DNA from 4 places in the Clostridium aromativorans genome. Region 1 is predicted to be linked to each of the others. Evidence: riboswitches for the same ligand, from Rfam matches in the RefSeq annotation. Region 1 holds a riboswitch; each other region holds the start of a gene.

Region 1 (7,643 bases):
AGATGCCAGTGGTGTGGATATAGATTGGGATATAGCTGAAGCTGGAGCGGCTTTTATAGATAAATATGGCACTCCTATTCCGGAGAAGGTCATTGACAGTATAAAGAGAAACAAAGTGGCATTGAAGGGTCCCGTGACCACGCCAGTGGGGAAAGGTTTCAAAAGCGTAAATGTAACCTTGAGAAAAAGTTTGAATTTATATGCCAATATAAGGCCTATAAAAACGTATGAAGGGGTAAAGTCCAGGTATGATAATGTTGATTTGGTTATATTCAGGGAAAATACTGAGGATCTATATGCGGGAATAGAGTTTATGGTAAATGATGAAACAGCACAAAGTGTGAAGATAATATCCAAGAATGCCAGCAGAAAAATAGTAAAAGCAGCTTTTGAATATGCGGTTAATAATGGAAGAAGGAAAGTAACCGCAGTTCACAAGGCCAATATAATGAAATTGTCAGATGGACTTTTTTTAAGAACTGCCAGAGAAGTAGCTGAAGAATATGATGATATAGAATTTGATGATGTGATAGTAGATGCCATGAGCATGAAACTGGTGTTGAATCCTGAAAAATATGACGTGCTTGTAATGCCAAACTTGTATGGCGATATATTGTCTGATCTGGCATCCGGACTGGTAGGAGGACTGGGGCTAGTTCCCGGGGCCAACATGGGGGAAGAGCGAGCTGTATTTGAGCCTGCCCATGGTTCAGCTCCTGATATTGCAGGACAGAACAAGGCGAATCCTACTGCTATAATATTGTCTTCAGTTATGATGTTGAAATATTTACATGAAAGTGAAGCTGCGGATAGAATTGAAAGGGCAGTGGAAAATGTGTTAAAAGAGGGAAAGTATATAACCCCTGATCTAGGAGGAAATTCAACTACTGATGAATTCACCAATGCTGTAATTTCAGAATTGTAATAGTATTTTTGATATTAAAGTGTAAAATAAGCTGCTGCACAAATTTAATTGTGCAGCAGCTCTTTATAATTAAATTATATAAAAAATTAGGGAATTTAAAGTAATTAGGGAACTTTGTTTATTATCAAGCTTTAGCTAGAGCTTGGTCTAAATCATATATAATATCATCAATGTTTTCCACACCAATTGAAAGCCTTATGAGATCAGGAGTTACTCCGGCAGCTTTCTGTTGTTCTTCGTTCAACTCTGCATGAGTAGTACTTGATGGGTGGATTACAAGGGACTTTGCATCTGCTACATTTGCAAGTAAAGAGAATAATTTTACGCTGTTTATAAATTTCTTTCCAGCTTCAAATCCGCCTTTTATTCCAAAAGTAAATATGGAACCTGCTCCCTTTGGAAGATATTTTTTAGCTAGTTCTCTATATGGGCTTCCTTCAAGTTCAGGATAGTTTATCCATGCAACCTTCGGGTGTTTACTTAAAAATTCAACTACTTTTCTTGTATTTTCAACATGTCTTTCAACTCTCAGTGAAAGTGATTCAAGTCCAAGCAAGAAATAAAATGCACTTTGAGGACTCAGTGTTGCACCTGTATTTCTTAAAAGTTGTACTCTGGCTTTTGTAGCAAATGCCACAGGACCTTGATCAGCATATACAAGTCCATTGTAGCTCTCATCAGGTGTAGTGAAATCAGGAAATTTACCACTTGCTCTCCAGTCAAATTTTCCACCGTCAACTATGACTCCACCTATGGTAGTTCCATGTCCACCTATGAATTTAGTTGCAGAGTGAACAACTACATCTGCCCCGTATTCTATTGGTCTTACCAGGTATGGAGTACCAAAAGTATTATCTATGATAAGTGGTATTTTATTTTCATGGGCTATATTTGCCACTGCTTCTATATCCAGTACATTTATTCTCGGGTTTCCTATGGTTTCAGCATAGACTGCTTTTGTATTGTCCTTGATTGCTTTTCTGATATTTTCAGGATCATCAGGATCTACAAATGTTACGTCGATTCCAAGTTTCTTTAAAGTTACTGAGAACAATTCATAAGTTCCACCGTAGAGGGTGCTGGCTGAAACTATGTTGTCCCCTGCATTTGCCACGTTTAATATAGAATATAATATTGCTGCCAAACCTGATGCTGTAGCAAGACCTGCACTTCCACCTTCAAGAGCTGCTATCCTCTGTTCAAATACATCTTCTGTGGGGTTCATTATTCTTGCATAAACGTTTCCTGGTTTTTTAAGCTGGAAAAAGTCTGCAGCTTCATCTGCATCTTTGAATACAAAAGATGTTGTCTGATAAATTGGAACTGCCCTTGCTCCCGTTGTTGGATCAGGCACTTGACCTGCATGTACCTGTAATGTTTCAAAACCTAATTTTCTCTCTTCACTCATTTTTACTTCCTCCTCATATTTCTTTATAATATATTAAATATTCTGGACGAAACTTCTATATATTTTGGCAAAATAAAAAATCTTCTTGTAGATGAGATACAAGAAGATTTTTCCTCATGCTCCTCATCTTTCAGGTTATACACCTGCTGGAATTAGCACCGTTGAATGAAAGTTATCATTCAGGTTGCCGGGCATCATAGGGCCAGTCCCTCAGCCGCTCTGGATAAGAAGTTCCGTATTTAATTGAGAAAATCATAACAGATCATGGGGGGGTTTGTCAAGGGGAAAATGAAAAAAAATGAAAAAATTTTATGTATTAAGTAATTGACAATTTCGATTTTAAGTATTAATATTAAAATATTCTTATCACGAGAGATTGAGGGACAGGCCCTATGAAATCCGACAACCGGCAATTGTGTATCGGTGTCAATTCCTGCAGAATAGAATCAAACAAGTTTTGCTGTTTATGTAAAAAAAGTTTTTAAGCATTGAACTTGTTATTTGCAGCATAGTTGATTTTAAAAGAATCTAAAGTTAACATGAATCTGCTGTGAAATTAATTCTGAAAGATAAGAAGGATTGGCTTTTTATGAAGTTATAAGCTGCTTTTCTTTCTTGTAGGAAGGCAGTTTTTTTATATGATTAATTGAAAATTCAGAGTCCCAACTATATTCAAATACCAAATCTGGCTGATTTTTATATATTGTGAATTGGATAAGTGTGGTGACCTTCGAATAGATCAATGTCTAAATGATAAAAAATGTATTATAATTATGACTATAATGTTAAAGAGAAATTAGTCGTCTATTATAGATATATGAGAAGTATAAGTTGTATTTGAAAAGGGGTGGAGTAAATGGTATTCAGAAATCCATTGGACAAATTTGATAAAAAATTTATTTTCTTTGACGGAGCTATGGGAACCATGCTTCAAAGATCAGGTCTTCAACCTGGAGAACTTCCAGAGATCCTAAATGTGACCAATGCTGAAATAATAAAAAAAATACATAGAGGATATCTGGAGGCAGGAGCGGATATAATAATATCCAATACTTTCGGAGCTAATGAACTTAAGTACAATTCTTCAAATTATAATATAGAAGATGTTATTACGGCCGGAGTGAAAATTGCAAAGGAAGAGGCGGCCTGCATGGGAAAATTAGTTGCTCTGGATCTGGGTCCAATAGGCCAAATAATGGAGCCAGCAGGTAATTTGAGCTTTGAAACGGCATATAAATTATTTAAAAATCAGGTTATTGTAGGTAAAAAAGCTGGAGCAGATTTGGTTTTAATAGAAACTATGTCTGATCTTTATGAAACCAAAGCAGCTATTCTTGCAGCCAAGGAAAATACAACTCTGCCGGTGTTTTGTACAATGACTTTTCAGCAGGACGGCAGAACTCTTATGGGTACGGATCCCAAAACAATGGTGGTTACATTGGAAGCGCTTGGGGTGGATGCACTTGGTGTAAATTGTTCTCTTGGACCATCTGAACTTCAGGGAATTGTAGATGAAATATTGGAGTATTCATCTATACCTGTTATGGTGCAGCCTAATGCGGGATTACCTAGGTATGATGGAAAGAATACAATCTATGATATAACACCAGAAGAATTTTCAAGAAATATGGCTATTATGGCGAAAAAAGGAGTTAGAATTTTTGGAGGATGCTGTGGTACCGATCCTGAATTTATAAAAGCTACTGTCAGTGCCCTTGAAAATATACAGCCTATTGATATAAAAGAAAAGGACTATACTGCAATTTGCTCTTCTACCAATACTGTAATTTTAGGGGAAGGTATAAAGATTATTGGTGAAAGGATCAACCCTACAGGAAGAGAGATATATAAAAAACAGTTAAAAAGTGGAGATGTAAGCTATATAGAAAAAGAAGCTGTAACTCAAAAGGAAGAGGGAGCTCATATATTGGGACTTAATGTAGGACTTCCTGAAATTGATGAAGTTAAAATGATGGAAAAAGCTATAAAGGCTATACAAAAGGTAGTGCGATTGCCTATAGATATCGATAGTCCAAATCCTAGTGTATTGGAGGCGGGAGCTAGAGTATACAATGGAAAGCCCATAATAAATTCTGTTAATGGAAGAAAAAATATCATGGAGAAAGTATTCCCAATAGTAAAAAAATATGGGGGATGTATAATAGCACTTACTATAGATGAAAAAGGAATACCAGACAGTGCGGAGGGAAGAGTTAAAATTGCAGAAAAGATAATTAAAACTGCAGCCTGTTATGGAATTAATAAAAAGGATATAATAGTTGACTGTCTTACGCTTACTGCTTCGGCACAGCAGAGGGAAGTCATGGAAACGGTAAAAGCTGTAAAACTTGTAAAAGAAAAATTTGGAGTAAAAACTGTATTGGGAGTGAGCAATATATCTTATGGACTTCCAAGAAGATGTATATTAAATAGGACTTTTCTTGCTATGGCGCTTGATGCTGGTTTGGATCTCCCCATTATAAATACTCAAGATCAGGGGGTTAAAGATGTTGTAGCTGCTTTTGAAGTTTTGGCGAATCTGGATAAAGAAGCAGATAATTATATATCCATATATGGGAGCAAAAATGATGTATTATCCAAGAATGATAAAGAAGATAAGGGTGAAAGTGAAGGAGATTTGAAATCGGCCATTATTGACGGAATAGAAGATCGGGCTGTAAGAATAACGTCACAGCTGTTAAAAAATAAAATGGCAGAGGAAATAGTTAATTATAATATAATTCCTGCCCTGGATGAAGTGGGGAGAATGTATGAGTCACAGGATATATTTTTACCACAGCTCATACAGTCAGCGGAGACAGTGAAAAAATCTTTTGAGATAATAAAGAAGAAAATACTAGAAGATGGAGAAAAAAATATAGAAAAGGGGAATATAGTATTAGCTACGGTAAAAGGCGACATACATGACATTGGAAAAAACATAGTGAAAGTACTTATGGAAAATTATGGATTTGACGTAATAGATTTAGGCAGAGATGTGGATATAGAGAAGATAGTGAATACTGTAAGAGAAAATGATATAAAGCTGGTAGGGCTCAGCGCACTTATGACCACTACTGTGATAAATATGAAAAAAACCATAGATGCTTTAAGAGAAAATGAGCTTCAATGTAAAATTGTAGTGGGAGGGGCAGTATTAAATCAAAATTATGCAGATATGATAGGGGCAGATTACTATGCGAAGGATGCCAGAGAAGCTGTAAAAATAGCAGAAGAAGTTTTTTCGGTATAGAAGATATATTCTTTAAATTAATGAAATTTTTATAGAATATTGCTTGCATTTAATGTAAAATATATTTGAGAAAAAAATTAAAACCGGTTTGGGGAGATAAAGATGAGTGAAAAAATTAATGAAAAAATTGCAAAGTATGTACCGGAAATAAGAGGGACACTTAGAGATCATATGATAAATCTCCCTCTTGTTATGAGAGAAGCTAGTGGAATAAAGGTTTTTGGAAAGAGAATAAAATCTCTTGCGTTTACTACTGATATAGCAATCATAAAGAACATAAATGCAGATGCAATTTTGGCGGTATATCCTTTTACGCCTCAGTCCGTTATAACGGAAGCTCTTGTTGCGGCTTCTGACGTACCCATATTTTGTGGTGTAGGAGGAGGACTTACCACGGGAAAACGTGTTATAAATCTGGCTCTTAATGCTGAATTTACGGGGGCTATGGGGGTAGTGGTCAATAGTCCTACATCTAATGAAATTGTAAGAGCTGTAAGAGATTCCATTGATATTCCAATTATAGTTACGGTAGTTTCTGAAAGGGATGATATTGGAAAGAGGATAGAAGCAGGTGCTTCAATATTAAATGTGTCTGCGGGTAAAAACAGTGCGGATTTGGTAAGAAAAATAAGACAACAATATGCTGAATTTCCTATAATAGCCACAGGAGGAAAAACAGAGGACAGTATCAGAGAAACTATAAGGGCAGGTGCAAATGCCATTTCATATACACCACCTTCGACGGCTGAATTATTTAAGGAAACCATGGAACGATACAGAAAAGCGTGAGAACAATGTATAGTACTATTTCATCACATCAAGTTTAAATAAAAATTGAATCTTTTTAGATTACGGGAATTAAACTGGAAATATAAATTTTAGATTATATTTTCAGTTTTTTTGTTACTAAAAGTATTGCATAATTATAATAATATATGTATAATTATTATATATTTAACCTAAGGAGTTAAAGTTTTTATTATTTGAAAAGAGGAGATATAAATGAAAAAATTGAAAAAAGTGATGACAATAGTATTGTCAATAGCCTTTACAACAGTGTTATTAGCAGGCTGCGGCAGCAGTAGTAATTCACAAAGCGGACAAGATTCGCAAAATACTTTGGAAAAGGTAAAAAAAGCAGGTGTTTTAAAAGTAGGGTTGGAGGATTCTTTTCCGCCAATGGAATTTAGGGACAACCAAAATGCACTTAAGGGATTTGATATAGATATGGCAAATGCTATAGCTAAAAAAATGGGAGTAAAAGCTCAGTTCGTTGGTACTGAATTCAATGGAATAGTTCTGGCACTTAAATCCGGAAAATTTGATGTAATAATATCAGGAATGAGCATAACCGATGATAGAAAAAAACAAATAGATTTTTCTGAGCCCTATGTACAAAATTATCAGATTATAGTTACCAAGACCGGAAATACTTCTATTAAAGGTTCAAAGGATTTAGACGGTAAGAAGGTGGGGGTAGGACTTGGTACCACCAGTGAAGAAGTAGTTAAAAAGTTTAAGAATATAAAGGAAGTAAAAAAATATGACAAGACTACAGAGGAACTTCAGGATCTTTTAATAGGAAGACTTGATGCAGTAGTAGTAGATGAACCCGTTGGAAAATACTATATATCCAAGTCTGATAAAAAGGATCAATATACTGTTCTAAATGAAAGGTTGAGTAAGGAGCCTATGGGAATAGGATTTAAGAAAGGCGACAAAGAGTTAGAAGCTGAGGTACAAAAAGCATTTAACGAATTGAAGAAGGATGGAACTATGTCTAAGATTTCCACAAAGTGGTTTGGAGAAGACATATATAAATAATATATACGAAGAGGAAGTGGATTGGATCAGTGAATATAGGATTTATTAATGATATACTGCCTATTTTATTAAAGGGCAGTGTAATGACTATGGAGCTTACAGTAATTACTTTGATATTGGGAACACTTCTTGGTATATTTTTAGCACTTTTGAAATTATCTAAAAATATTGTGCTTAAATCACTATCAGGTTTTTATACATGGATATTCAGAGGCACACCTCTATTATTGCAA
Region 2 (7,643 bases), on a different contig from region 1:
ATTCCCGGCAGGAGTACCTCGCTGCCGTCACATATGGCATCTACTTCTATCTCCCTGCCCATGAGATATTTGTCTATCAATATGGGATTCTTCCTGTCCTTTCTAAAAGCCATGGAAAGGTAAAACTCAAGTTCGCTTTCATCATAAGTTATCTCCATTCCCTGTCCTCCAAGTACATAAGAAGGTCTTACCAGAACAGGAAATTCAACTCTCTTCGCCTCCTCAATTCCCTCTTCAACAGACCATACACCTTTTCCACGGGGCCTTTTAATATTTAATTTTTGAAGAAGTGCATCAAATTTCTCCCTGTCTTCCGCCGTGTCTATCTGATCAGCAGTCGTGCCCAAAGTAACTATTTCCTTTTCCTTTAAAAATTCCGCCAGTTTTATGGCAGTTTCCCCGCCAAATTGAAGTATCACTCCGTAGGGTTTCTCTTTGTCCAGTATATTCAATACATCCTCTTCGGTTATAGGTTCGAAATAAAGTTTATCTGAAATGTCAAAATCAGTGCTTACAGTTTCAGGGTTGTTGTTTATTATTATAGTCTCTATGTGAAGTTTCTTGAGTGTCTTTATACAGTGCACGGAGGCATAATCAAATTCTATGCCCTGACCTATTCTTATAGGTCCTGAACCTATTACCACAACTTTCTTATTGGATGAAACCTGAACCTCGTCATATTCCTCGTAAGTGGAATAATAATAGGGTGAAAGAGCTTCAAACTCCCCTGCACAAGTATCCACCATCTTATAGGAAGGTGTTATATTCCATATCCTCCTAAGCCTGTATATTTCATCGGGAGAAATCCCCATCATGTCTGCTATTCCCTTATCTGAAAACCCCTTTCTTTTAAGCATTTTAAGCCAGTCTTTGTTCAGCTCACCTATACTGCTGGATTTTAATTTTTCCTCTTCATCTATTATCCATTTGAATTTGTATATGAAAAATTTATCCATACCGGTGATCTCCGACAGTTTTTCTATTTTGTATTTTCTCCTCAGGAGCTCCGCCAGTGCAAATATTCTCTCATCATCAGGACGCTTTATTCTATCTTTAAGTTCCTCTATGGTGAAACCCCTAAACTTTTTATAATCCAGTGAATAAGCACCAATTTCAAGGGATCTTATTCCCTTTAAAAAAGCAGCCTCAAAATTGCTTCCTATGGCCATTACCTCGCCTGTAGCCATCATTTTTGTACCGAGCTCTCTCTTAGCATTCTCAAATTTGTCAAAGGGCCATTTGGGGATTTTTATCACCACATAGTCCAGGGAAGGCTCAAAGCAGGCATAGGTCTTTTTAGTAACAGCATTTTCTATCTCATCCAAGTTGTAGCCAAGAGCTATCTTAGCCGCCACCTTTGCAATTGGATAACCTGTTGCTTTGGAGGCAAGAGCCGAGGAACGACTTACCCTTGGGTTTATTTCTATAACTGCATACTGGAGAGAGTCCGGATTCAAGGCCAGCTGCACATTACAGCCGCCCTCTATCTTGACTTCATTTATTATGTCAATGGAGGCAGTTCTCAGCATCTGGTATTCCTTGTCCGATAACGTCTGGCTCGGAGCTACAACTATGCTGTCTCCTGTGTGAATTCCAACAGGGTCCACGTTTTCCATATTGCACACAGTTATACAATTGCCGGCACTGTCCCTCATTACTTCATATTCTATTTCCTTCCATCCCTTTATGCTCTTCTCCAGGAGTACCTGACCTATGGAACTGAGCTCAAGTCCCGACTCGAGTACGGTTTCAAGTTCCTCTTCGGTATAAGCTATTCCGCCGCCGGTTCCGCCAAGGGTATAGGCAGGTCTGACTATTACGGGATATCCTATTTTAGCTGCAAATTCTTTTCCACTTTTCACATCCCTTATGATCTCACTTTCAACTACAGGCTGACCTATCCTGTTCATTGTCTCTTTAAATAATTCCCTGTCCTCACCTTTTTTTATGGATTCTATGGAAGTCCCTATTATATTTACACTGTATTTTTCAAGTATTCCACTCTCATGCAATTTCAATGCAAGGTTCAGAGCTGTCTGGCCTCCCATACTGGCCAAAAGGCTGTCAGGTCTTTCTCTGTCCATGATTTTTTCCACAAATTCCACCGTGAGAGGTTCTATATAAACCTTGTCCGCCACTTCCCGATCAGTCATTATAGTGGCAGGATTGCTGTTTACAAGTATCACCTCAACCCCCTCTTCTCTCAGGGATTCGCAGGCCTGGGTTCCTGAATAGTCAAATTCAGCCGCCTGCCCTATGATTATGGGACCGGATCCTATTACAAGTACTTTTTTAATATCTTTATTTAAAGGCATAATGCCGCTCCTTTCTACAATTCACAATGCACAGTTCACAATTATTGATGGATTTTCGGCCGGCGGCGAAAATCTTCATCAACTATTCATCTTTCACTTCTAACTGCCAATTGATTAAAGTGCATATTTCATAAACTCATCAAATATACAGCTGTTGTCTTCCGGCCCGGGACATGCTTCTGGATGGAACTGTATTGAAAATATCGGCAGTGACTTATGTCTCATTCCCTCTATAGTTCCGTCATTTAAACTTATATGGGTTACCTCCATGTTCTCAGGCAGTTTATTTACATAATATCCATGGTTCTGGGAGGTTATTCTGACTCTGCCCTCTGTAAGATCTTTTACAGGGTGATTGCACCCCCTGTGGCCGAATTTAAGTTTTGCCGTAGTTCCTCCAAGAGCCAGTGCCAAAAGCTGATGCCCAAGGCATATGCCTACAATTGGCTTCTTACCTATGAGCTTTTTTATATTCTCTATTTCAAAATTCAAATCTGCAGGATCTCCAGGTCCATTCGATAGAAATATCAAATCCGGATCAATTTCAAGAACATCTTCCGCCCTGGCAGCTGCCGGAAATACCGTAACAGTACACTTCCGATCCAAAAATGCCTTTATCATGCTCTTTTTGATGCCAAAATCCAAAACCGCTATATTCTTTGCACCATTTCCCACCGTGTATTCATTTTCTGCAGTCACTTGAGATACCGCATTTTTATTGGAAAAGGATTCAATCGTACTTTTTACAGTGGAAAAATCCAGGTTCTCCACGGTTATGATTCCCTTCATAGTGCCCTTTGTTCTAAGTGATTTTGTAAGTGCCCTGGTGTCAATTCCTGAAAGACCTGTCACTTTATTTATCTTAAGATAGTCGTCAAGTTCCATTTCCGATTTAAAATTACTGGAGTAATGACATATCTCCCTTACAATAAGTCCCTTTACTTTTGGCGAAGTTGATTCCAGATCACTCAAATCAACTCCATAATTTCCTATAAGAGGGTAGGTCATCGTCACTATCTGTCCATAATAAGAAGGATCCGTCAATATCTCTCCATATCCTGTCATTCCAGTATTAAATACCACCTCGCCTATGCTGTCCTTGAGATATCCAAAGGCTTCACCCTGAAAGACACTTCCATTTTCCAGTATAAGTTTTGCTTTCATAAATTACCTCCTGTATTTTTACAAGCAAAAATACACTCAACCAACTTTAAAAAATAAAAAGGCAATGAAAAAATTATCTATAAAATAATTTTTCTATTGCCAGAATTTCTAAAAATGTTCACTTTTTTAAACACATAAAAAAAGCTATCCAAAATAATACATTCCTTTCTGGCCTCACAGGACCAATTTAAAGTGCATTTTTTACTTAAAATTCTATTTTAATTAATTTTAATTAAAATATCAGCTTATGTCAAGTATCAAAAAATGTATTTTGCATACAACTTTGGAAAGTTGACAAAAAATTTATTTGCCGGTATAATTTAAAACAATATAACTACAATTAAATACTTGCTTTATCAAGAGAGGTGGAGGGACTGGCCCTTTGAAGCCCGGCAACCAGTATTTGTGAATAATACATTGGTGCTAAATCCTGCAGTATAGAACTGAAAGATGAGGATATTTTGTTTGATTAGCTCAAGATTTCCTTGAGTTTTTGTTTTATCTGAAGATTATCAAATTTAAGGTGCAAATATTAATATTAAATAATAAAATTTTAGGAGGACAGATATGGGAACATTGAATAAAAAAATCGGTTTTATCGGAGCTGGACAGATGGGAGAAGCCATAATTAGAGGACTGCTTAAATCCAAACTTTTTTCTCCTGAGGATATCTATGCTATGGACATTTTGGACAGCAGACTGGAATATCTCAAAGAAAATTTTGGCGTAACCAATTCCAGCAGTGACAAAAGTACCGGTTATGATTACCTGGTTGACAATTGTGACATTGTAATATTGAGTATAAAACCCCAGGTACTAAAAGAAGTTTTAGGATATATTCAAAAATCCAGGTGGAATGGAGAAAAACAATTGGTTATATCAATTGTGGGAGGTATGAATACCTCCGTTATTGAAAAATATCTAACTGAGGTTCCCCTGGTTAGGATAATACCAAATACTCCAATGTTAGTCAATGCCGGAGCAGCAGGAATTGCACCGGGGAAAAATGCTGAACAAAGGCATACCGAACTGGTAATTAAAATTTTTAAGGAACTGGGTATAACTTTCCTGGTACAGGAAAATCTAATAGATTCCGTAATGGCTATAAGCGGGTGCGGCCCTGCATATATTTACATGCTGATTGAAGCCATGGCCGACGGAGGAGTTGAGCTGGGACTTCCAAGAGATATAGCCCAGACACTTGCGGCACAAACAGCTTTAGGAGCAGCTAAAATGGTCCTTGAAACCCACGAACATCCTGGTGCACTGAAAGACAGAGTCTGTTCTCCGGGCGGATCCACTATAGCAGGTGTCAGAACTTTAGAACAGGGAGGTTTCAGGGGAACTGTGATCAATGCTGTAGAAATCGGCAAAACCAGTATGGAAAAGGTAGCTAAGAAATCTGAATAAAGCGGTTCTCGGATTTAGATTCGGATAAATTTTACTTTATCAATATAACTGGAGAGAGGAAGGTAAAAACATGGGTAAAATAAAAAGTACTGATGAACCAGTTGGTAGAATGGCAAAACTTATGGCTGAGCTCCATTATTTCATGGCTAAGGAAATGATAGACAGATTAGGCGAGGAGAAGGGAAAAGAAGCTGTCAGATCCGCCATAAGAAAATTTGGTGAAGCAAGAATAGAGAGCATGCTGGAAGAAGTCCATGAAAAGGGTCTTGAAATAAGTCCGGAAACTTATGCCAGGGTAAAGGATATGCCTTCTATTTCCTGGGAAAGTGATCCTGACAATCCCTGTGATATAACCTACTGCCCCATGTATGACATGTGGCATCAGCTGGGCGCAGAAGACATAGGAGCACTGTATTGTGAAATAGACAGTATAATGTACGATAAATTCGGAATAGGCTTTGAAAGACCCCTGTGCAAAACCAAAGGAGATAATTGCTGTAGATTTTTAGTCGGGGATAAAAAACATTAAAATTTTTGAACATTTGAAAACACTTTATCATAAGATCTCATAAAGGCAGCAACATTATAGTTTGGAAACCTGGCCCATATTTTGACAGCCGAGTTTTCAAACCATATTTTACATCTTTAACCTGAATTCACAATATACTGTGTATTGACAAAATTGAATTAAGACAATATAATAAATTTCAATAACCAAAATCAAAACAGTCTTATCATATACTGATACCCTCTACTAATGCTGAAACCTCAACTGCTCTTCAAAATATCTTCTTAAAATTTCGGATATATTTTTCTGAGTATTACTTAAAATTTAGTACATATTAATTTATCCCTCTAAGTCGCAGCATTTTCAACTATTATACATAATAATAATTCATCCTGCGTAAGTATTTAAATATAAGTTAAAGGAGAGATAACTATGAATTTTAAGGAAATAATTGAAAGAGATAGAGAAGTTCGACAAAAGCATGAGTTTGAAGGTACTTTTCTCGAATATCTGCAAATCGTAAAAGACAACCCCCATATAGTAAAATTGGCACACAGGAGAATGTACGACATAATAATAAGCAAAGGCTATGAGGTATTGAAACCTGAGAAAAATCCAAGAATCAAAAAACTATATGGCAATGAACCAATCAGAAAATACAATTTTTTCAAAGATGATTTTTTTGGAATTGACAAGGTAATAATGAAACTTGTAAATTACTTCCACTCTGCAGCAATGAAAGGTGAAGAATCAAGACAGGTGCTTTATCTGGTAGGTCCCGTGGGAGCAGGCAAATCCTCTCTGGTGGAATCAATTAAAAAGGCACTGGAAACTTCAGAACCTATTTATTCTCTAAAGGGCTGCCCTATGAGGGAGGAACCGCTTCACCTGATACCAAACCATCTAAAACCTGATTTTGAAAAAATGCTGGGTGTGGAAATTGAGGGGGACCTGTGCCCCGTATGCAAATACAGGCTAAAACACGAATACAAGGGAGAATATGAGAGATTTCCCGTGGTAACCAGTGATTTTTCCATTCGGTCGAGAAAGGGCATTGGAGTAGTACCTCCAGTTGATCCAAATAACCAGGATACGTCAGTCCTCACGGGTTCTATCGATATATCAAAGATGGATATGTACCCTGAAGATGATCCAAGAATATTTTCATTAAACGGTGCATTTAATGTGGGAAACAGGGGGCTTGTAGAATTTATAGAAGTTTTTAAAAATGATGTGGAATACCTCCACACAATTATTACGGCCACTCAGGAAAAATCTGTTCCATCTCCGGGAAAAGGATCAATGATTTATTTCGATGGAATTATTCTAGCTCATTCAAATGAATCGGAGTGGAACAAGTTTAAGTCCGACCATACCAACGAAGCAATACTCGATAGAATAGTAAAAATTGAAGTACCCTATTGTATGGAATTAAATGAAGAAGTCAAGATATATAAGAAAATACTCGGCAAGAGCCAGTTCAACGCCCATATAGCTCCCCATACTATTGAAACTGCAGCTATGTTCGCAATTCTCTCAAGGCTTTCTCCTTCCAACAAGGTGGATCCTGTGACAAAATTAAAGATCTACAATGGGGAGGATATAGTTGAAAAGGGAAGCACTAAAAAAATCGACTTTGCGGAATTAAAGGAAGAAGCAGGCATGAGAGAGGGCATGACTGGAATTTCCACAAGATTTATCATCAAGGCTCTGGATGATGCACTTTCCAATTCCGAATACAACTGCATAAACCCGCTGAGCGTAATGGAGAGCCTGATAAAATCGGTAAAGGAGCTGGATATAGCCGAGGACGATAAAAAAAGATATTTGACATTTTTAAAGGATTCTATCAGAAAAGAATACAACAAGATACTTGAAAAGGAAGTGACCAAGGCATTTATACACAGCTTCAAGGAACAGGCAGAAAGTCTTTTCGACAATTACCTGGATCATGCTGAAGCCTATGTAAACAGGAACAAAATCAAGGATCGCTCTACAGGTGAAGAGCTTGAACCAGACGAGGTGTTTATGAGATCCATAGAGGAACACATAGGCATTCCTGAAAGTTCTGCAAAGGGGTTTAGAACAGATGTTACCTCATATATGTTCTACGTTATAAGAAACGGCGGCAAAATCGACTACACCTCCTATGAGCCCCTTAAAGAAGCTATTGAGAAAAAGCTCACTGTATCTGTAAAAGAACTGTCAAGAATTATAACCAAATCCAAAGTAAGGGACAAGGATCA
Region 3 (7,643 bases), on a different contig from region 1:
GCATGTGCTCAATAAAATGGGATATACCTTTTTCATCAATGTTTTCATATATGGCGCCAATTTTAATGCCAGCATGTAAAGCCATTATTTGTGTATCCTTCTTTATAGTGATAAGTTTTATACCATTAGGCAGAACACTTTCTTTAGCATCAAACATATGAAATTCTCCTTTAATTCATCAGTATATTCTATTATAGTTTATATCATTATAAATAAAAAGTATTTAAATCAAATTAAAATTTGATAATATGTATATACTATGATATGATAAGTTTTGTTTTGTAATATAAAAAAGAAAGAGGAATTTTAATGAAAAATATTGATTTTAATAATTTAGGCTTACATTCTAAAGTCCTCCAGGCCATAGATAATATGGGATTTGAAGAGCCTTCTCAAATTCAAGCGGAATCAATTCCCATAATATTAGAGGGAAAAGATGTAATAGGTCAGGCACAAACAGGTACGGGAAAAACCTTGGCCTTTGGAGCACCAATGCTGAGTAAAATTGATTGCAATAGTAAAAACATTTCATCTATAATAATCACGCCTACTCGAGAGCTTGCCATTCAAGTAAATGACGAACTATCCAGAATTGCCAAATTTAGAAAAATATCACTGCTTCCAATATACGGCGGTCAGCCCATAGAGAGGCAAATTAAAGCCTTGAAAAGAGGCATAGATGTAGTAGTAGGCACACCTGGGAGAATATTAGACCACCTACATAGAAATACCCTGGATTTAAGCAGTATACAATTTCTGATAATAGATGAGGCAGATGAAATGCTGGATATGGGTTTTATAGATGATATAGAAGATATAATCAAAGCCTGCAATTCAAATAGACAGACACTGCTCTTTTCCGCTACCATGCCAAATCAGATAAGAAAATTAGCCTCAAAATACATGAAAAGCGATACAAAATATATAGAAATAGCTAAAAACACGTTAACTGTTGAAAAAACAAAACAGTATTACTATGAAATAAAAAACAAAGATAGGTTCGAATCTCTATGTAGAATTTTAGATGTAGATGAACCCTCCAGTGCTATCATATTTTGCAGAACTAAACGCGGCGTAGATGAATTAGTAGAAGGCCTCCAGTCAAGAGGATACAATGTAGAAGGTATGCACGGAGACATGGGGCAAAATCAGAGGTTGAACACACTTAGAAAATTCAAAGATTCCTCCCTGGACTTTTTAGTTGCCACTGACGTAGCTGCCAGGGGAATAGATGTTGAAAATGTATCCCATGTAATAAATTATGATCTTCCCCAGGACACCGAATCCTACGTACACAGAATAGGAAGGACTGGAAGAGCCAATAAAGAGGGAATTGCCTATTCTCTGGTAACTCCCAAAGAATATATGCTGTTAAAGCAGATAGAAAAATTCACTAAAAGCAAAATAAAGAGAAAAGAAATTCCTACAGTAGATGATATATTTGAAGCTAAATATAAAAATATAGAAAAAAAGATAAGAGATGTTATATCGGAAAACAATTATAAAAATTTTGTTCCAGTAGCAATGGAATTGGATGAAGAATACAATTTGGTGGATGTGGCTGCTGCCCTTATGAAGATAATTTTCGAAAAGGAATTGAGTTTTAATTATAAGGAGAATTCCATAAACATAGAAGAGGAAAATATGAGATTATTTTTTTCCATAGGAAGAATGGATAATATAACTCCAAGAAAGCTGTTGAAATTCATAGCTGAAACCTCTTCAGTGGAGGCCTATGAAATAGGAGATATAGACATACTAAACAAATTTACCTTTATAAGCGTTCCCGAAAGAGTTGGAAACATCATACTTAAAAAATCCAATGGTAAAAAGCTTCAAGGCAGAAGAGTTTCTGTAGAACTGGCAAAAAATAAAAAATCCCATCGTTAAATTAATTTGTCCTATAAGAGCCATGTGAAACCCTGTAAATATCATGAAATATATCCCTATGGTTTCTTTTAGGACTTTTATCCAATATTGACAACAACAACATCAAAAATAGAATTTTAACTCAAAATGTATAAAATAAGTTGGAGGAACCCATATGAATAAATTAAATTTTAAAGGCAGTGCAATGTTAAACCCAACTCCAGTGGTCCTTGTGGTTTCCAAAAGCATATCCAATAAATTAAATATTTTTACAGTGGGATGGGTAAGCACTGTATGTACTAAAAAACCCATTGTCGCCATGGGAATAAGACCTGAAAGGCTTTCTCATAAATACATTAAAGAAAGTGGACAATGTTCTATAAATCTTCCTACAAAAGATATGACTACAATTGTAGATTATTGTGGAGTTGTTTCTGGAAAAAAGGAAGATAAAATCAAACATTTTAATCTTAAACTTAACAAAGGCATATCCATCTCCACTCCATCTCTTGAAAGATCTCCAGTAGCCCTGGAGTGCAAATTGCTGTCAATTACACCTCTTGGAACTCACGATCTATTTTTGCTGGAAATTTCAAACGTAAAAGTGGATAAAAATCTGCTTGATTTAAACAATAAAATACATTTCGAAAAAGCGAACCTTATCTGTTACAGCCATGGAGAATACTACAGCCTAAATTCAAAACCTCTTGGCCACTTTGGATATTCAATCAAGAGAAGAAATAAAGCCCCAAGATAAGGGCTTTTATTTGATCATTTACAGTATTAACTAGCTCTCACAAACATCTATCCACTGTCCATTTACCAAATTGCCAATTACCTCTGGTTTTATTTTAAGGGCAAACTCTTTAGATCCAGCAGCAGGGTATACATATTCAAAATCCCTTATAGATTTATCCAAATATACTTTAATAGGGTTTTTCAATCCAAAAGGACACAGTCCTCCCACAGGATGACCTGTATCTTCCAGCACCTCATCATGACTCAGCATTTTAGCCTTAGTTTTAAAAAACTTTTTGTATTTTTTATTACTAACTCTTAAATCCCCTCTCATAACTATTAATATATCATCATCTTTAACTTTAAATGCCAACGTCTTTGCTATATATTTTGGCTCCGTATGTATGGTTTCTGCAGCCTGCTGAACAGTAGCACCACTATCAGGAAGTTTGAATACTGGATTTTCCATTCCCCTATCTAAAAAATAATTAACTACACTTTCTACACTCATCTTCAATTCCTCCAATTTTTTATCAAATAATTCTTAAGTTCAAGAAATGACATCCATGATTATACATTGTAAACTGTGAATCAAGAAAAGATAGCCTTCAGATAAAAAATCTCCTTATAGATAAGCTATAAGGAGATTTACATACTCATATATCTTATCTTCCAGGTATCACCTGCTGGAATTAGCACCTTAAAATATAATTTTAGGTTGCCGGACATCATGGGGCCAGTCCCTCAGTCTCTCGCGATAAGAATTTTAATATTAATTTTAAATACAGGATACCAGACTATCATTTGTTTGTCAACTCATGTTTTTGTAAAAAAATATTTCGCTAGATAAAATATCCAGCGAAATATTTATAAAATCTTTTCTATTTCCACATCATAATTTCCATCTGGAGATGCAACCGTCGCCCTTTCCCCCACTTTCATCCTAAATAAGGCTTTACCCAGAGGTGATTCTATACTTATTTTCATCTTTTTCACATCTGATTCTACTGAACTTACAAGAGTAACCTGTTCAACTTCATCTATATCACAAAATTTTACTTCTGCCGTTTTATTTATATCGAACACATCTTCATCCTGTGAACTCTCTATTATTACAGCATTTTTAAGTTGACTTTCCAGTTCCTGTATTCTAGTTTCAGTCATAGATTGATCATCTTTAGCTGCACTGTAATCGGCATTTTCGCTAAGATCCCCCTGTGCACGAGCAGATTTCAAGGCAGCTTTTATTTCCACCCTTTTAACCGTCTTTAAATATTCCAATTCCTGTTCAAGTTTTTTTTTGCCTGATTCTGTCAAAATTACATCTTGCATAAATAATTCACCTACTATTCTAAATTTTCCATAATGTAATCAAAAAACCAGCTATTTTTCATGGATTCGCTGTTTTTTTACGTGCTCATTTGCCTTACTATTTTATTATAATATTACTAATTAAATAATACAACCCAAGTTCCAGACAGTCTAGTAAAATTCAGGCCAGCCTTTTATAGATGATTCTTAAAATCAACATAATTATACCTATCAGTATCAATATTGAAAACATGTTGACACAATAATATTTACCATTATATAATATATTTAGTAAGGCATTTAAAAGACATACACACAATTATATTTGCAATTTTTGTATGTATGAGAGCATATGAATCTGAGAGAGTATTTACTTAGATTTTTATATGCTTTTTTTAATGAATAAATTTACAGTCAAGTGTATACAAGGAGGGAGGTTATTTATTATGAAAAATATAAAAGATATTTTTTTCATGTTGATTGGAACATTTCTTGTAGCTTTCGGTACCTATTTCTTTTTAGCTCCAAATCACATTGCCGCCGGTGGCACAAGCGGTATTGCCATAATTATAAACACATTGTTTCCAAATCTTCCTATTGGTCTGTTGATGATGGGAATGGAAGTTATATTATTCACTTTAGGAATTATAATAATTGGCCCTATATTCGGCGGGAAAACCGTATTCTGCAGCTTCTCCATATCTGCACTGATATTTTTCTTAGAAAAAATATATCCACATATAAAGCCATTTAGCAGTGATATTCTAGTTCAGCTTATATTTGGCATATTGATATGTGGAATGGGCATGGGTATAATATTTAATCTAGGCGCTTCAACTGGAGGTACGGATATAATCGCAAAAATAATAAACAAATATACAAAAATAAGCATAGGCAAATCCGTGCTGATAGCTGATATAACCGTAACTATAGCTGCAACTATAGTACTCGGGGTAAACAAAGGTCTTTATGCCATACTGGGGGTAATATTAAATTCTACAATAATAGACAGGGTTATAGTAAGTCTAAATTCCTATAAGCAGGTTGCTATAATAAGTAATCACGGGAGGAATATACAAAATTTTATTATAAAGGAACTTGAGAGAAGCGCCACCATCTATTATGCCAAAGGCGCCTATAAAGATGATAAAAAGGAAGTCATAATTACCATTTTAAATAGAAAACAATTTTTAAAATTGAAAAATTATATAAGACTTTTAGATAATAAAGCTTTCATCACTGTAAATGACATAAATGAGGTATTAGGAGAAGGATTTAGCAATATAGTGTAGAAGATATCCGAAAGGTAACTAGATTACTTTTCGGGTATCTTCTACATATTAATCTAGTGACAATATATCTTCCACTTTTTTGTAAGGTACGTGATATCCAAAAAACTCAGGTCCAAAAATTTCAAGTCCCCTTTTACTTCTCCATTGCTCAAAAGCCTTTAGAGAAAACACCGTAACTTCCATACCCACTTTTGCATAGGGATTCAAAAGTGGCATATTTTTATCATTGTCCACTACATTTATTGAATCTGGAACCGTTACAAACACTTTTCCATTTTTCCAGGAAATTATATTTTCATTTTGAAACCAAATTCTTAAGTTTTGATTTTGATATTTTCCATTACCTTCAATATATATATTTCCAAAAGTAAATCCGGATTTATCTTCCCAACAAACCTTACTGACTTTTCCTTGAAACATGATGAATCCATCAAATTTTTCCACAATATCATAGGCAAAGTTTATATTTTTATTCCTAGCGATTCTGGCGATTTTGCCTACTTCCAGGCACATTGTAACAGTATTTTTGATAAGGGTATTTTTAATTACCTTCCATCTTGCAACATGATCTACCACCCCAACATGATTAAAGCTAGCAACAGCCGCTGCCCTGGCAAGGGCTTCTGCTCTTTCGTCACTTTCAACTTCTGTAAATATCATGGAATCTCCAAGCTTGTCTGCTACACCCATTGGAGTTATAGGTATCCCATTTAAATTATAAGTTGAGTGTTGAAGGCAGGGAACACTTCTTCCCGCAGGATCCGCATCTATTATGGGCTTTCCGGTTCTAGCTGCCACGTCCAGTGCAGATGCCATATTGCCGCCGCCGAGCTCCGTTGTAACTACTCCATATAAGTCCTCTCCCAAATATTCTTCTATTGCATTGACAGCAGCCATTTCTGCAGTATATTTTATTTTGTACATATTTTTATATTTTTCTACCTGATCCTCAGAAAGAGGGCTTATAGAACCACATCCATATGGAGTTCCTACCAGGACCTCATCTTCTATTTCACTTAAACCTGCGAGATAAAATTGATATCCTTCATTAAAAGAACCTTCTACCAATTTTATTCCATTTTCAAGACTTCCTCCTCCACCTGTGCCAACTATTGCAGCTCCAAGCAATATATCTCTCAAGTCCTGCATACTCAGCCTCTTCATAATTAAAGTCCACCTTCCTCCATATCATTTTTTAAATATTTCATCTACATATTTAACAAGATCAGGATGTATAATCCTACCATTGTCCATTATTTTTACGTTATCCATCCATATAGAAGAATTAAGACATATTCCATCACAATGGGATACAGCATTTTGTCCAAAAGGAGGTGCCTCACTTTTGCTCACATATCCTATTCCCCATTCAACAGCACCCCAGACCCTCTCATCCTCTACTATATTCCCGGTAAGCATTGCTCCTGGTCCAAATCCATACGCTATATGGGCAAGCTTATACATACTGGGATCCTTCAATGATTTCAGCCATTCCTTAAATTCATCAGCTTGATGACCCCCTTCTATCTTAACGATGGTACTGTTCTCAATTTTCATCCTTATGGGTTCTTTTAAAAGCCCGCAAGGCGGAACAAGAGATCCGTCAAACACCAGCACACCGTTTATTGTGCCAAATCTAGGAATCACGTTTATCTGCCCCGGCATCATGAACATTCCAGGCTCATAAGCTTCTCCAGCATCACAAGCTACTACATGTGTGGGATCTAGTTGAAATTCAAGGTGAGTTCCAAGAGGCGTTTCAGCTGTCATAGCTGCGGCAGATCTATTCATCTCTGCTACTTTTCTCAAAAACTTCGCAAGTACTCTTATATTCACTTTTCCTATATTTCTTATCATAATATCCGGATTCATTCCCACAAGATTTATATATCTTAATTTTTTGTTGTTTTTAAATGCCACCTCAAAGGGTGTAGAATACAAAAGCCATTTCTCATTATATTCTATCCACACATCTGCTTTTGACAGTGCAGCTCCAAGAGCTTCAACTGGAAGCTTTGGATCTGCTGCCTTTCCAACTCCATCCGGAGTTGCAGTCCATATGACCATAGGCTTTCCCTTTACACTATATATGCTTGAAGCTGTGGTATTTACAACAGTTTCATTTGAAGAAGTATCTGCTGTTATCAAAACAGTTTCTCCTTCCTTGACTTTGAGTATTTCATTGACCAATTTATCTGCTGCCTTTTGTAATTCAAACTCGTATAATTTCATCAGATCACACCCTCCATATAAAATTTTAACCATTATGTTTTCTAACATCATAAATTTGTCACTGCCGAATCATATGACACCCTACCCTTCTCCCATCCTCCAACATAATCAATTCAGGCTCTTCAATACTGCATATACCCTTTGCATAGATACATCTAGTATGAAACCTGCATCCTTTTGGGGGATTTATTGAGCTTGGCA
Region 4 (7,643 bases), on a different contig from region 1:
TAAGTGTTTTCTTATCCTTATCTGCAGCAATTCTGATATAGAAGTCATCTTTGTTGAAATTAACATTTTCATCAACAAGTGATCGATAATAACTTTTGTCAATTGCATCGCTGGCATTTGATATAAGTTCTCTCAAAAATATTTCTTTATTTGTGTATATTGAGTTAACCATTAAATTAAGCAGTCTTTTCGACTCTGCCTTAAATTCTTTTACAGCCATTTTATCATTTCCTTTCAATTATATATAATATACTAATGGCAGGGCACGACACCTCTGTCACAATTATCATACAGTCAAGTGATTCCCGGATTCATGGTCACCTGAATATTTTTTTGTTAGCACTTATATTACTTGAGTGCTAATTTTATTTTAGCAATAATTTCTTCTTTGTCAATATATTTTCTCAAATTTATCTGCTGAATTCATTTGTCATAATATTTAAGCTGTAAATTATCAGAACTATAACAAAGAAAATTCTCATGAATTATTTTTTAAACTTTGAATTAATTTTACAGGATTAATTATCTTACCTAAACTATGTAATTTACTATTTCTTCTAAATTCAACAGTAGTTCCAGTTCTTAATGCCGTCTTCCAAAATTCATCGGGAGTTATACTTGGTTTGACTTCACAGGAAAGAGCATAAACACCTGCTATATAAGGAATTGACCAACTCCAGCCACCTTCTCGGTAGAAAACATACCCTATATCCTGTTGGACTTGCTGTACATCTTGAATCCATGGGAATAAGCAGTGTATTATTCAAGTTATATTTTCCTTCATAATACTCCTTCTGCCAGAATAAGCCCGGAGTATAGGATGAAGAGGTATCGGGATCAGACAGAGGGTTTCTTCCAAGCCCGTTAAATTTAAATCCATAAGTATCTTTAAGTGATGATGAAACTACAAATATATTTTCTTCTCTGGCTCTGTCCACTGCTTTTATCACTTCACTGTACCCCACATCTCTAGGACTCCATCCTATTGAAATGGAAATAGCCCTTATCTTTTTACCTTGAGGTAACTTTTTATTGAGTTCTATTATTCTGTTTATGGCATGAGCAATGTAATTAAAATTGACTTTTGATTTTTGGCATATATCCACAGGATCTTGTCCTATATAATATAAATCAGATTTTGGAGCGATACCCGTTTTTTTACCAACAGCTATTGAAGCTACTGCAGCTCCATGCATTGAAGTTTCACGTCCGCAGTGGAGCTCTTCATAAGATTTGACATTATCTTTATATTCAGCATGATTTACAAGAAGACGCTGATCTATTATTGCAATACCAACATTTTTCCCATTCACTCCTAAACTATGGAGAGTTCTTATGCCAAGTCCTGGATTTTTCCCTAATGACATAATTTTTTCAGGTGAAAAAACTGATGTAATATTTTTTGGCCATTTTGTATTACTATCAAAGCTTGAATTTAAAAGTTCTTTTTCCCTTCCATCAATATCAGCTTCCGATAAATCCTTTGAACGCAAGTCCATTCCTTTACTGTTTTTAAAATTTGAGCTCAACTGTGGCAGCTTATTTAATTTTCCAACCTTCCAATCTGCCGGTGTCACTTTTACAGCAATTCCAGCAGTACCTTTATTTAATGCATTATTGGGTTTTATCAGCACATTTAAAGATATCATACTTATAATAAACAATATAAACACTATGATTAGAATTTTATACTTTTTCTTCATGTAGAAATATCTCCCTATTTTTTTAATTTTTATTATATATAAATTCTAATATTAATTTCTAAAGAAACACTTATTGAACTGATTAAGATTTAATTAAAATTTGATATTTGAAATATAGCCCCATCCTTTTGAGATGAGACCTTTCACTATTTTAACATTATTTTTAATAAGTCCGCTTCCTGCCGCTGAATCCAGTACATTTAATGTCTGCCTATACCTCAAAAAAGGCAGATCTCTGCTTTTTATATAATTAACTGCTTGTACTTTTTATGATTTGATTTATGTATTTATCTAATTTTTGGCTTGCCTTTAATATTTCCCTATAATCCGCCCTTTCCTCAATCAATTTATGTAATCTCTCTCTTAAATCGTTTACCTTATCATCCATCACGTAAATTTCAAACCGCCTTTCTTATAAATAACAAATTAAAGTTTATAATTCAAAACACTTTTAAATTATAGCATAAAAATCCTCTATTGTAGACTATAGTATGCTGATAATTTGCAACATTTTTTTTAAAATTAAATTCAAGAGGTGGTTTATGTGACATTAGAAAATGCACTTGCTGTAACTTTAAAAAACCGCAGAATAAAATGTGGATTATCGCAGGAAGATCTTGCTCATAAATGTAATATTGATAGGACTTATATAAGCATGATAGAGTGTCAGAAACGAAATCCTACTTTAAATATCATTTTTAAAATCTGCAAAAGTTTAGATATAAAGGCCAGCGATTTTATTTTAAATATTGAGAAAGCAATGGAAGACAGCTAAAAAGCTAAAATTGTTTTCCGGCTAACTTAATTCACATTTATAAATAAATTGAATGGAGTTAAAAAATCCCATCCTTTTCGGACGGGGTTTTTGATATTACTTTAATTTTTTTTCATATTTTTCAACCATTTTTTTAACCATCTGACCACCTACTGAAAAATTATTTACTGCGTTAGGATCTCTGTTCTTTTCAGCAAGCTCCCTGGCCGCTTCTATTTTTAATCTCTCCATGCCAATTCTAGCTTCGGGAACCAATATCTTATTTCTTCTGGACATAAAATTATCATCTCCTCTACAATAGTTTGTACATTTCAATGAAATATATAATAGAAATTTACCCTAGTTCAACTTGTTTTTAGAATAAAATTTTAGGGCTTTTCCTATAAATTTTGATGCACCGCTTCCATATCTTTTATCTGTTGCTTTTATAAATTCAGGACTTGATAAATAAAAATCTGCCATATACCCAAAATAATTTTCTCCTTCATCTACTTTCAAAGCTTCATTTATTTGCCTGGTTTCATTTGCTATTTCAAAAACAATTTGTTGAATCTCTCTTGAAAAAGGATCTCTACTTAAATCAGATACAAGCTTTTTATATAATGTATCTATTTTAGGCAAATTATTTTCAGAATAAATTTTCAAAGCTTTTCCTATAAATTTAGACGCACCGCTTCCATATTTCTTATCAACTTCTTCTATCCATTTAGGAAATACCAAATAAATTTGCACCATACTGTGCCAGTAATAATCTCCCATATCAGCTTTAAAAACTTCATAATCCTTTTTAACTGTATTAGTTATTTCTTCAGCAATCCGTTGAATTTCCCACGAAGAAGGATCTTTACTTAAATCAGATACAAGTTTTTTATATAGTTCTTTTAATTTAGGATTCCCGTCATAAAGACAATCTTTCTTAAACTCATCAATCTGTTCTGCTTTAGTTAAAGCATCACTATTTAAATTTTTCTTTAAAGCTTCAGTGAATTTTTTTATACTTCCATACTGCTTTATAGCGTCTTTAGCAATTTCACTTTCCTTAGTTTTAACTTTTTCAATAAATTCATCAAATTTATCTATGCTTCCCCACTGCCTAATTACTTTAGTCTTATTTTCTGTTTTAAATTCTTCTAACACATTATAATATTCGGTCATATCAAATTCCTTAAAACTCATCGTGCTTTCTCCCTTCAACGTTTTATTTATAAGTCCAATTAATTCGTTTAATCTATTGCGTTTCAAAACAAGCAGTTTTTTCTGATTTTTTAGTGCCTCCATTTTATCAAAGCTTGGTTCTGTCATGATTTTTTTTACTTCCTTTAAAGGTAATTCAAGCTCCTTAAAAAATAAGATCTGCTGTAAAGCTTCAAGAGCCCTGTCATCATAAAGCCTGTAACCTGCCTCTGTAATTTTACTTGGTTTTAACAATCCTATCTCATCATAGTAATGCAGTGCGCGCACACTTATTCCCGTCAAATCTGAAACCTGTTTTACTGTTCTCATTTCCACACCTCAAAATCTGATTTTAGAACTATCACTATTGTCTAATACTCTGCCGGCTGTAATCTTTGTTGATATAAATAATCTCTACATATATATTGCACTATGACGCGGAGTCAGAGTCAATACTTTTTGAAAAAATTCAATTTTAAAAGGTTCTGACTTATTTTCAATATTTATTTGCATTATCAATCATATTGTAGTATAATAAAGCTCATATAACTTAATAAGGTTCTCTTATCAAGAGCGGTGGAGGGACTGGCCCTTTGAAACCCGACAACCGGCATCAATTTTTAGATGTATCGGTGTCAATTCCTGCAAAGTGAATTAAACTGTTTTAAGTCACTTTGAAAGATAAGAAAAATACTAATTCTATAACCTGCTATCAAAAGCTATTTTTCTTATAAAAGGAAAATAGCTTTTTTATATTACAAAATAAAAATTGGAGGTATGTCTGATGGGGATTTTAGTGGTAGGCGGAGACAGAATTGAAAAAATAAAAAACAAATTGAGGGAAAACGGATTTAATAAAATAGTACATGTTACGGGGAGAAAAAAAGGAGACAGAAAAATAAAAATTCCATCAAATACGGATATAGTTGTGGTTCTTATAGACTACATAGGGCATAATATGGCTGAAATAGTAAAACAACAATCAAAACGAAATAATATCACAGTAATGTTCTGCAAACATTCCTGGTCCAGCATAAACAAGAACATAAATACTTACATGAAAAAGACATCATAGCAATAACTATTCCGAAATATTTGTTTCTTTCACCATTTATCTATCTGGCCACAATCTACATTCTCTCCGTAAGCCACCATGGGGCCACCCCTGATAATAGACAAACTGACAACCTGATAGAGCAGAATTCCATCTGCTTCAGCAACACATATTTCCAGTACATTTCCAAAATAATCCTTAATCCAGCCTAATATTTCTCCTTTTTTCAAGGTATCTCCTGCCCTTTTTGTCGGATACCAGCATCCCGTGTGTGATGCATTTTTGTAAATTACATTTTCTACATCTACAGGTTTATAGATTTTCCCAGAGATCTTTCCCTCCAGAATTTTAAGATAACGCAGCACATTTCTAACATCTTCTTTTCCCAATTCCACTTCTTCTTTTGACCAGACACCTGTACATCCTCTCTCAATCAAAATACTCGGAATACCACAGGAGCCTGCATAATTATAGGAACCCCCGCTGCCATGTGGAGAACGTACCAAACAGGGAACATCCACCACTTCTGCCATGGCCTTTGATTTTTCAACAACTTCCGCTGCAGCTGCTCCCACATAATATACATAAGGCATTAACTCTTCATAATATGTACGCAGCCTATACATTATTTATCAAATAAGTGACAAGCCACTAAATGACTTTTTCCTATTACTTTTAATTCAGGCTTTTCTTTCAAACATACATCACTGCATCTTTCACACCTGGAGCTGAAACTGCATCCTGGAGGTAGACAATAAGGACTTGGCGGCTCATCTTTAATTATTTCTATTCTGCTGTTATCAGCTTTTTTAACAGACAGCACGGATGACAGCAGGGCTTTTGTATAAGGATGGCATGCACTTGAAATGAGTTTACAGCTGTCAATAATTTCAACAATTTTTCCAAGATACATAACCACAACCCTATGACTTATATTTTTTACCACTGCCAGATCATGACAGATAAAAATATAGGACAATTTTTCTTTCCTCTGCAGATCCTCGAGGAGAGAAAGAACCTGCTTTTGTACGGAAACATCCAGGGCTGAAGTGACTTCATCACATACTATAATTTCAGGTTTTAAGGATACCGCCCTTGCTATTGCCACTCTCTGCCGCTGTCCTCCGCTCAGCTGATGGGGATATCTATCTGCAAAATTTTCACTCATGCCAACTGCTTCAAGAAGCTCTGCCGCTTTTTTACGGGCACTGTGCTTATCTATGAGTTTAAAATTCAAAAGAGGCTCAGCTATAGTTTCCCGGACCTTCATCCGGGGATTGAAGGTTTCAGAGATATCTTGAAATATCATCTGAATTTTCCTCCTGTTCTGCCTCAATTTTTCTCCTCTTAAATTGGTAATATCCTGATTTCTGAAAATAATTTTTCCGGAAGTAGGTTCTTCAAGATGAACTATCATATCTGCCAGGGTGCTTTTACCGCAGCCGCTTTCTCCAACCAGACCCAGGCACTCCCCTTCATACAGCTTCAGGCTCACATCATTCACTGCAGTCAGTCTTCTTTTATCCTCCATTTGAAATTGTTTTGTAAGATTTTCAATCTCCAGTATAGGCTGCTTCTTTTCCTCCAAAATCACATCCCTCCAATTCAGGTACCGCCGATAATAATTCCATAGTATACTTGTTCCTGGGATTATTTATCACCTGATCCTTAGTTCCCCACTCCACCAGCCTTCCTTCCTGCATTACTCCTATTTTATCGCACATATAGGCTGCCACTCCCAGGTTATGGGTAACCAGCACTATGCTTGTATTAAAATTCTTTCTGAGTTCAACCATCTGCTTCACAACCTGGGCCTGAACAGTTACATCCAAAGCGCTGGTAGGTTCATCTGCCAGAAGAAGTTCAGGTTTCATAACCATGGCCATGGCTATGGCAACCCTCTGTTTCATACCGCCGCTCAGCTGAAAGGGATATGAATTCATTACAGCAGCTGCATCTGCCATGTCCATTTTTTTTATCATGAAACCAGCTTTATCAAAAGCCTCTTTTTTTGAAATATGAAAATGACTCCTTATAGTTTCTACAAATTGATTCCCTACTTTTTTTACAGGAGTCAAAAATCCGCCTGAATCCTGAAATATCACTGCCATCCTGTTTCCCCGTATTTCTCTCCATTTTTTTTCAGAATAATTGAGAATATCTTCATTTTCAAAAATTATATTTCCCGAGGAAACAGCTGCTCCTGCAGGCAAAAGTCCAAGTACGGCCCTTATAATCGTGGATTTTCCGCTTCCGCTTTCGCCTACAATTCCAACTATTTCTTTATTTTTAACTGTCATGCTTACATTTTCAACTGCAGGTGCCTGTTCTCCGTATTTTATAGATATATTTTTTATATCCAGTACACTTTTAGCTATCATTTTATATCCACACTGCTGTTAAGCAGATAATAATCAACAGGATACATTGTCAGCCCGCTCACGTCACTTTTACTTACCAGATTGAGCATTGGCGTAACTAAAAATATATCGGAATTATCCTCCAGCAATTTTTTCTGTACATCTATGGCAATAGAATTTCTTTTTTGAGTATCTTTTTCATTTTTTAGCTTGTCAATAAGAGAATCAACTTCAGGATCACTGTATTTACCATAATTTTCACTTCCTCCGGTCTTGAAATACAATTCCAGAAAAGACTGAGGATCTCCCGATGTTGCAGTATTCACACTATACAAACAGAGATCGAAGCTGCCGCTTTTAAGCACATTGGCCACTGATTCATAGGACTGCAGTTTAACAGCTATGCCGATTTCCTTAAGCTCAGACTGCATTGCCTGTGCAATTACCGGAAGCTCGGAACGGCTTGTGTAAAATGCCAGGTTCAATTCCAGCTTTTTCCCGTTTTTTTCTCTTATGCCGTCTCCGTCAGTATCCGTATATCCTGCATCATTTAAAAGTTTGGCTGCCCCTTCCTTGTC

The links. A riboswitch is a leader RNA that binds a small molecule or an ion and turns the genes downstream of it on or off. The one in region 1 is predicted to bind S-adenosylmethionine.
Region 2: linked by a shared signal. The riboswitch ahead of proC (pyrroline-5-carboxylate reductase) and the one ahead of LN736_RS16465 (O-acetylhomoserine aminocarboxypropyltransferase/cysteine synthase family protein) in region 1 are both predicted to bind S-adenosylmethionine.
Region 3: linked by a shared signal. The riboswitch ahead of LN736_RS00510 (YbaK/EbsC family protein) and the one ahead of LN736_RS16465 (O-acetylhomoserine aminocarboxypropyltransferase/cysteine synthase family protein) in region 1 are both predicted to bind S-adenosylmethionine.
Region 4: linked by a shared signal. The riboswitch ahead of LN736_RS10030 (DUF2325 domain-containing protein) and the one ahead of LN736_RS16465 (O-acetylhomoserine aminocarboxypropyltransferase/cysteine synthase family protein) in region 1 are both predicted to bind S-adenosylmethionine.

What each region holds. Positions count from the first base shown of each region.
Region 1 covers NZ_JAJJPB010000032.1:5,863-13,505, forward strand. Annotated here, with positions in the region: gene LN736_RS16460 (isocitrate dehydrogenase (NAD(+))) at 1-925, shown strand, start outside; gene LN736_RS16465 (O-acetylhomoserine aminocarboxypropyltransferase/cysteine synthase family protein) at 1,050-2,333, opposite strand; SAM riboswitch class I at 2,454-2,563, opposite strand; SAM riboswitch class I at 2,694-2,779, shown strand; gene LN736_RS16470 (homocysteine S-methyltransferase family protein) at 3,190-5,586, shown strand; gene LN736_RS16475 (beta/alpha barrel domain-containing protein) at 5,689-6,375, shown strand; gene LN736_RS16480 (ABC transporter substrate-binding protein) at 6,589-7,410, shown strand; gene ehuC (ectoine/hydroxyectoine ABC transporter permease subunit EhuC) at 7,440-7,643, shown strand, end outside.
Region 2 covers NZ_JAJJPB010000004.1:60,227-67,869, forward strand. Annotated here, with positions in the region: gene carB (carbamoyl-phosphate synthase large subunit) at 1-2,315, opposite strand, end outside; gene LN736_RS05375 (carbamoyl phosphate synthase small subunit) at 2,430-3,479, opposite strand; SAM riboswitch class I at 3,830-3,936, shown strand; gene proC (pyrroline-5-carboxylate reductase) at 4,047-4,889, shown strand; gene LN736_RS05385 (L-2-amino-thiazoline-4-carboxylic acid hydrolase) at 4,960-5,418, shown strand; gene LN736_RS05390 (PrkA family serine protein kinase) at 5,830-7,643, shown strand, end outside.
Region 3 covers NZ_JAJJPB010000001.1:108,079-115,721, forward strand. Annotated here, with positions in the region: gene LN736_RS00495 (M16 family metallopeptidase) at 1-157, opposite strand, end outside; gene LN736_RS00500 (DEAD/DEAH box helicase) at 310-1,890, shown strand; gene LN736_RS00505 (flavin reductase family protein) at 2,045-2,626, shown strand; gene LN736_RS00510 (YbaK/EbsC family protein) at 2,657-3,118, opposite strand; SAM riboswitch class I at 3,270-3,371, opposite strand; gene greA (transcription elongation factor GreA) at 3,475-3,939, opposite strand; gene LN736_RS00520 (YitT family protein) at 4,365-5,210, shown strand; gene LN736_RS00525 (DUF917 domain-containing protein) at 5,259-6,374, opposite strand; gene LN736_RS00530 (M29 family metallopeptidase) at 6,399-7,442, opposite strand; gene LN736_RS00535 (ABC transporter ATP-binding protein) at 7,501-7,643, opposite strand, start outside.
Region 4 covers NZ_JAJJPB010000011.1:65,938-73,580, reverse strand. Annotated here, with positions in the region: gene htpG (molecular chaperone HtpG) at 1-220, opposite strand, end outside; gene LN736_RS10055 (S8 family serine peptidase) at 630-1,703, opposite strand; gene LN736_RS18975 (hypothetical protein) at 1,797-1,925, opposite strand; gene LN736_RS10050 (aspartyl-phosphate phosphatase Spo0E family protein) at 1,954-2,091, opposite strand; gene LN736_RS10045 (helix-turn-helix domain-containing protein) at 2,248-2,478, shown strand; gene LN736_RS10040 (alpha/beta-type small acid-soluble spore protein) at 2,575-2,754, opposite strand; gene LN736_RS10035 (MerR family transcriptional regulator) at 2,818-3,981, opposite strand; SAM riboswitch class I at 4,213-4,339, shown strand; gene LN736_RS10030 (DUF2325 domain-containing protein) at 4,436-4,726, shown strand; gene LN736_RS10025 (succinylglutamate desuccinylase/aspartoacylase family protein) at 4,756-5,298, opposite strand; gene LN736_RS10020 (ABC transporter ATP-binding protein) at 5,331-6,299, opposite strand; gene LN736_RS10015 (ABC transporter ATP-binding protein) at 6,259-7,086, opposite strand; gene LN736_RS10010 (ABC transporter substrate-binding protein) at 7,083-7,643, opposite strand, start outside.